One region of the Streptomyces sp. NPDC104831 genome, then DNA from elsewhere that is predicted to be linked to it. Evidence: riboswitches for the same ligand, from Rfam matches in the RefSeq annotation. Region 1 holds a riboswitch; each other region holds the start of a gene.
The links. A riboswitch is a leader RNA that binds a small molecule or an ion and turns the genes downstream of it on or off. The one in region 1 is predicted to bind cobalamin.
Positions count from the first base shown of each region.

Region 2: linked by a shared signal. The riboswitch ahead of ACZ63H_RS20325 ((2Fe-2S) ferredoxin domain-containing protein) and the one ahead of nicT (Nickel transporter NicT) in region 1 are both predicted to bind cobalamin.
Region 3: linked by a shared signal. The riboswitch ahead of ACZ63H_RS06995 (ribonucleoside-diphosphate reductase subunit alpha) and the one ahead of nicT (Nickel transporter NicT) in region 1 are both predicted to bind cobalamin.

Region 1 is NZ_JBVJOT010000012.1:81,637-83,892, reverse strand. Features, by position in the region: gene nicT (Nickel transporter NicT) at 1-1,078, opposite strand, end outside; cobalamin riboswitch at 1,108-1,292, opposite strand; gene ACZ63H_RS11375 (ArsR/SmtB family transcription factor) at 1,371-1,721, shown strand; gene ACZ63H_RS11370 (glycoside hydrolase family 13 protein) at 1,801-2,256, shown strand, end outside.
Region 2 is NZ_JBVJOT010000028.1:51,726-53,981, forward strand. Features, by position in the region: gene ACZ63H_RS20320 (haloacid dehalogenase type II) at 1-569, shown strand, start outside; cobalamin riboswitch at 808-995, shown strand; gene ACZ63H_RS20325 ((2Fe-2S) ferredoxin domain-containing protein) at 1,060-1,440, shown strand; gene ACZ63H_RS20330 (SsgA family sporulation/cell division regulator) at 1,540-2,013, opposite strand; gene ACZ63H_RS20335 (TetR/AcrR family transcriptional regulator) at 2,152-2,256, opposite strand, start outside.
Region 3 is NZ_JBVJOT010000007.1:33,127-35,382, forward strand. Features, by position in the region: gene ACZ63H_RS06995 (ribonucleoside-diphosphate reductase subunit alpha) at 1-867, opposite strand, end outside; cobalamin riboswitch at 991-1,119, opposite strand; gene mctP (monocarboxylate uptake permease MctP) at 1,394-2,256, opposite strand, start outside.

The DNA.
Region 1 (2,256 bases):
CGGACGGCGCCGCCCGCACCGCCCAGCGCTCCTCCACCCTCGCCAGCCGCCAGTACCCCAGCGCCGCCGCCCACACCGCCACGAACAGGCCGACGATGAGGTAGCCGACGTTGCCCAGGTCCAGGCCGGACACCCAGCCGGTGACCGGATCGCTGAGGTGGAACTTCTCGTGCAGGACGCCGACCAGTTCGATGGTGCCGATGAAGAAGGCGACGGCGATGGACAGTCCGGTGATGGCGAGGTTGTAGAACACCTTGCGGACGGGGTTGGCGAAGGCCCACTGGTAGGCGAAGTTCATGAACGTGCCGTCCAGGGTGTCGAACAGGCTCATCCCGGCGGCGAACAGCAGCGGCAGGCACAGGATGGCGTACCAGGGCAGGCCGGCCGCCGCGCCCGAGCCGGCCATCACCATCAGGGTGACCTCGGTGGCCGTGTCGAAGCCGAGGCCGAAGAGGAAGCCCAGCGGGTACATCTGCCCCGGCCGGGACACGGACCGGGTCAGCCGGCCCAGCAGCCGGTTCATGAACCCGCGCGAGTCCAGGTGCCGTTCCAGCTCCGTCTCGTCGTACGCGCCCGCGCGCATCGCCCGGAAGACCTTCAGGATGCCCGCGAGGGCCACCAGGTTCAGGGCGGCGATGAGATAGAGGAACGACCCGGAGATCGTCGTGCCGAGCACCCCGAGCACCTGGTGGGTGGCGGAGCCCTCGTTCATCACCTTCCCGGCCAGCGAGGTGCCGCCCGCGATCAGCAGGGCCAGCAGCACGACCACGCTGGAGTGCCCGAGCGCGAACCAGAACCCCACCGACACCGGCCGCTTGCCGTCGGCCATCAGCTTGCGGGTGGTGTTGTCGATCGCCGCGATGTGGTCGGCGTCGAAGGCGTGCCGCATCCCGAGGGTGTAGGCGGTGATCCCGAGCCCCACCCCGAACACCTCGGTCCCGACCTTGTAGTGCCGGGGCGCGACCAGCAGATAGAGGATCCCGAACGCGACGACGTGCAGGGCGAGGATCACCACCAGCAGCCCCGCCGTCTTCAGGGTGTCCTCGCGTCGCCAGCGGAAAGAAGCAGCATCGACCATCGGGTTCACGCTCCAGCACCTCGTGGATCACTTCGTGAGCTGCCGTGGCCGGTCTCCTGGCTTACGGGTCACACGTCCGCCGTCCCTGCCTTCCCGGTCGTACGACCAGTGGCCCGGCGGTGTGCCGGACGGAACGGGAACTCCCCGATCACAGTGGCGAGGGCCGCGTCGACCTTGCATCGACTTCCCGAGCACCACGGCCCGCCCACCGTAGAGGGGCGCGCGGTTTCCTGCATAGCTGCACAGCCGGGCAGGTATGCAAGATCACATCGGGGCCTGCCAGGATGGGGGCATGCATCTCGTGCCTGCCGACCGTGCCGAGCGCCGGACCATCGACGGTCACCGGGTGTGCGAGGCGATCGCCGCCATCGGCGACGCGGGGCAACTGCGCACCTGGGCCGACCGTTTCTCGCTGCTGGCCGACGCCAACCGGCTCGCCCTGCTGCTCGCGCTGCACCGGACGGGGCCGCTGGCCGTCTCCGACCTCGCGATCGCCACGGGCATGAACGACCCGGCCGTCTCCCAGGCCCTGCGGCTGCTGCGCGCGGCCGGGGTCGTCGCGGGGGAGAAAGAGGGGCGCGTGGTGCGCTATCGGGTGGTGGACGAGGACGTACGGGGCCTGTTGGAGCACTGCGGCGCCTGAGCGCCCCCGAAAAGGTTCCCTTTTGGGCAATGTGGACAGATAGAGATTCCCTACTGTCGTCCGTCCCTTGGGAGCCCGTATGGCAGACCGCCCACCGGACCTCTCGTCCAGGAACCCCGACTGGTGGCGCCAGGCCGTCATCTACCAGGTCTATCCGCGCAGTTTCGCCGACGCCGACGGTGACGGCCTCGGTGACCTCCGGGGCCTGACCGAGCGCCTGTCCCACCTCGCCACGCTCGGCGTCGACGCCCTGTGGCTGAGCCCCTTCTACCCCTCCGAACTCGCCGACGGCGGCTACGACGTCATCGACCCGCGCGGTGTCGACGAGCGCCTGGGCACCCTGGACGACTTCGACGCCCTGGTGACCGAGGCGCACCGGCTCGGTCTGAAGGTCGTCGTGGACCTCGTGCCCAACCACACCTCCCATCTGCACCCGTGGTTCCGGGAGGCGCTGCGGGCCGGGCCCGGCTCGGCCGCCCGCGAGCGGTACGTCTTCCGGCCGGGGCGCGGACCGCACGGCGAACTGCCCCCCACC
Region 2 (2,256 bases), on a different contig from region 1:
TGCTGACCGAGTGGCAGCGGCACGTCGAACACGAACAGCGTCGCGTCACCGAGCAGCGGCGCCCCTATGCCAACTCCGAGGTGATCGACCGGGAGGCGGCCGAGCGGGTGGCCGCTCTCGCCGGGATCGGCGACCCGGCGGCCGTGGCACGACTGGCGACGGCCGGCCGTCGCCTGAGCCCGTGGGAGGACGCGCCCGCCGGTCTGGCGCGCTGCGCCGGACGCCGCCCCGTCCTCGGACTGAGCAACGCCGCCCGGACGGCGTTGCTGCGTCTCAACGCCCACGCCGGACTGCGCTGGCACCAGGTCCTGTCCGCCGAGGACGCCCGCGCCTACAAGCCCGCGCCGGACGTGTACCGGCTCGCGCTCGACGCGGCGGGCTGCCCGCCCGAACAGGTGCTGATGGTCGCCGCCCACGCCTGGGACCTGCGCGGGGCCCAGGCGGTGGGCATGCGGACCGCCTACGTGCGCCGTCCGGTGGGGGACCCGCCCGCCGACGGCGACACCTTCGACTGGCGGGTGGAGAGCCTGGCGGAACTGGCCGACGCGCTCCCCGCGCCCCACTCCTGACCGACCGCGGCCCGCAGGCCGCGCTGCCTCGGTGACACGGTGCCGCCCTCCACGGGCGCGGGTCCGGCCGAGCGCCGCGGCTGCGGGGAAGGCCGGCGTCCCCTCCCAAGTGAAGGGCTCCTGGGCGCGGTCGCTGTTGCCCGCGCCCGGCGGCAGTGGAGTGCGGGGGAGCACCGCACCACCCGAACCGGCTGGCATCCGGCGGGGCGGGCCCGGTTCCGGCGGGGTCGGCGGATCCCCTCGCAGGGTGGCATGATGACCGGCGACAGGGCGACGGCGGAACGAGGAAGCCGGTGTGAATCCGGCGCGGTCCCGCCACTGTGATCGGTGAGTGAGTCCCGTACGGCCACTGCCCCCGACGGGTGGGAAGGCCGGGACGAACCGTGACCCGAGAGCCAGGAGACTCACGTCGTCGCCTCCTCGAAGGACCCCGGGGCGGATCTCCCCGGAGACAGGGGTGTGGGGCGTGTCCGGGACAAGGGACGGGGAAGTGTCCGGCGCGGAGGTGGCCGCGCGACCGGCCGGTGGCGCGCCGTGCCGGGTCGTCGTGTGCCGGGACTGCTGCTGCGGCAGTCCGAAGGTGACCGGTGTCGACCACGCCGCACAGGCCGCGCGCCTGCGTGCCGAGGCGCCCGTACGCATCTCCGCCTGCCTCGACGTGTGCGACCAGGCCAACGTGGTCGTCGTGCAGCCCTCCGCCGCCGGGCGGGCGGCCGGAGCCCGGCCGGTGTGGCTGGGGCTGGTCAACGACCCGGCCGCGACGGAGGACATCGCCGCCTGGATACGGGCGGGCGGCCCCGGCATCGCCCCCCGGCCGGAGATCCTCGACCTGTACGCGTTCACCCCACGGGGCCGCCGCACGGCTTCCTGAGCGGCGGGGACCGCCACGGCCGGACATGCGGCGAGGGAGGGCGGACGGTGCGGGCGCGGCGGAGCCGTGTGCGAACCCCGCCGAAGCGGCGCCGCGGGGTCAGTCGGACTCCTTCCCGGGCCCGCGGAGCAGCTCCTCGGTCGTGGCGTCCCAGTCCACCGCGGCGAACTCGCCACCGGCGGGAACGAGTGCGTAGGTGTGCTCCAGCCACTCCGCGAGCGGTGGTATGGGCAGTTCGAACAGCGCGGCCATGTCACCGGAGGCCAGTTGGAGCCATGCGGTGTCCCGTTCCTCCGGGTGCGAGGGCCACATCCGGACGTCGCCGGCGCCGCTCGCCGAGTACAGCCCCTGGTGCAGCAGATCCCGCCCGATCCGCCACACGACACGCGAGCCGCCGCCCTCGATGAGGAACTCCACGCACACGGTCAAGGGCAGTTCGGGGTCGTACCGGAACGCGGCCCGGATCGTCTGCCGTGCCGAGAGGTCCAGCACGCGCTCGATGTCCAAGGTCAGCTCAGGACGACCGCGCGGTGCCGTTCGGCCGGCGTCCACACCTGGCTGGTAGCCGCTCATGACGGAGGGATCCTTCCCTGAGGCGGAAGCTGACACGACCTACTCTTGCTCTTCGGTGCTCGCCGTACATAAGTAACTTGACCGTCGGACGCCGGCTGCCGCGACAGTGCTCGGCCTGGTCGGGGCCTCGCCGGAGTATCAGGTGGCACCGAGGCCGTTGAGCAGGGTGTCGACGACCACGTCCGCCGCCTGCCCGGGACTCAGCTCGGGCAGTTGCCGGGACACCAGGTGCATGAGCTGGGG
Region 3 (2,256 bases), on a different contig from region 1:
GGCGTCGAGGGTCTTCAGGAACGGCACGATCCCGTTGGAGTGCCCGTTCGTCCCCCGGATCAGCGAACCCCGCGAGCGGACACGGGAGTACGACAGCCCGATGCCGCCGGCGTGCTTCGACAGCCGGGCCACCTGGTGGTAGCGGTCGTAGATGGAGTCCAGCTCGTCCAGCGGGGAGTCCAGCAGGTAGCAGGACGACATCTGGGGGTGCCGGGTGCCGGAGTTGAACAGTGTGGGGGAGGAGGGCAGGTAGTCCAGGCGGCTCATCAGGCCGTAGAGGGAGGCGACCTCGTCCAGGGAGCGGACCGTGTCGTCCTCGGCCAGCCCGCTCGCCACGCGCAGCATGAAGTGCTGGGGGGTCTCGACGACCTTGCGGGTGATCGGGTGGCGCAGCAGGTAGCGGCTGTGCAGGGTGCGCAGGCCGAAGTAGCCGAAGCGGTCGTCGGCGCCCTCCGCGACGGCCGACTCCACCAGCGCGTCCAGCCGCTCGGCGTGGGCGCGGACGAACGCGGCGGTGCGGTCGGCGACCAGGCCCTCGCGGTGGCCCACCGCGATCGACCCGGTGAAGGACGACACGCCCTGGGAGGCGGCCTCGGCCCGGATCGCGAGGGTGAGCAGCCGGGCGGCGAGCCTGGAGTAGGCGGGGTCCTCGGCGATCAGGCCGGCGGCGGCCTCCGTGGCCAGCTCGCGCAGTTCCGCCTCGTCGGCCCGCGCGGACCGGCCGCGCAGCGCGGCGGCGGCGACCCGGCCGGGATCGGCGTCGGGCAGGTCGGCCGTCAGCTCGGACAGGGTCCGCAGCAGCGCGGCACCGGGACCGTCGGTCTCCGGTGCGCTGACCGAAGCCGGGTCTGCTGGCGCGATGGTCACGTGGGGGTCTCCCTCGCTCGGCACGGGGCCTGGCGGAGGGCAGGGGCGACCACGAGCGCGCACGGCGTCGCGTCCGCCGGCCCATTCCACGAGGCCCGGACGTCGGAACACACCCGGACCGGGAGGCCGGGTGGGCCGTCGGCAGGTCTTCGGACTGGACAGGCGCGCGGACACGCGAGTCACACCGTTGCGGGACAGTTCCGGATTCGCACCGGATTCCCCTGCGACGACAGCGAGGACGAGCATACATCTAGTGCCGGGCTGTCCCCTCACCCCCAGATGTTGTGTCGCCCCCGCTCCGGACGGTCAACGGACGGACGGGGAGCGTGAGGCCGGCGGTGGGGGGGCGGATCTCCGGCGTCCGCCGGTACCGGCGCGGGTGACACCGCCGGGCGGCGCGACGCCGTGCCGGCCCAGGGCGGGGCCCGGTGCCGGGTACGGCGGACCGGCAGGGCGGGCGGGTACGGCGACGGGCCGCCGGGGAGTGTGCTCCCGGCGGCCCGTCGCGCGGAGTGGGCCCGGTGCCTCAGTGGCCGGCGCCGGCCGTGGCGGCCGGCAGCTCCACCTGGACTCCCGGGTCGCCGGAGTCCGCCGTGTAGTCCTCCGGCTTGGTCTCGTCGATGCCCTCCGGCGCCTTCACGGCCTTCAGGACGACCGTGAGGACCACGGTGACCAGGACGTTCAGCACGAACGCCGTCAGGCCGATGTAGCCGATCTCACCGATGCCGGGGATCTCCTTCGCGGAGCCGCCGAAGTGCTTCTGCGTCGGCGAGGCCACCCCGTACGCGGCCACCGTGCCGTAGACCATGCCGACCGCCCAGCCGGCCAGCAGCGCCCAGCGGTGGAACCAGCGGGTGAACAGGCCGCCGACCAGCGCGGGGAACGTCTGCAGGATCCAGATGCCGCCCAGCAGCTGGAAGTTGATGGCGACGGTCTTGTCCATCGTGAGCACGAAGACCAGGGCGCCGACCTTCACCAGCAGGGAGACCAGCTTGGAGACCTTGGTCTCCTGCGCGGCCGTCGCGTTCGGCCTGATGAAGTCCTTGTAGATGTTCCGGGTGAACAGGTTGGCCGCCGCGATGGACATGATCGCCGCCGGGACCAGCGCGCCGATGCCGATCGCCGCGAACGCCACGCCCGTGAACCAGTCCGGGAACATGTCCTCGAACAACTGCGGGATGGCGAGCTGGCCGTTGGAGACCTTCACCCCGGCCGCGATCGCCATGAAGCCCAGCAGCGCCAGCAGTCCCAGCATCAGGGAGTACAGCGGCAGGATGGTGGTGTTGCGGCGGATCACCTCACGGCTGCGCGACGACAGGGTCGCGGTGATCGAGTGCGGGTACATGAACAGCGCGAGCGCCGAGCCGAGCGCCAGCGTGGCGTACGTCC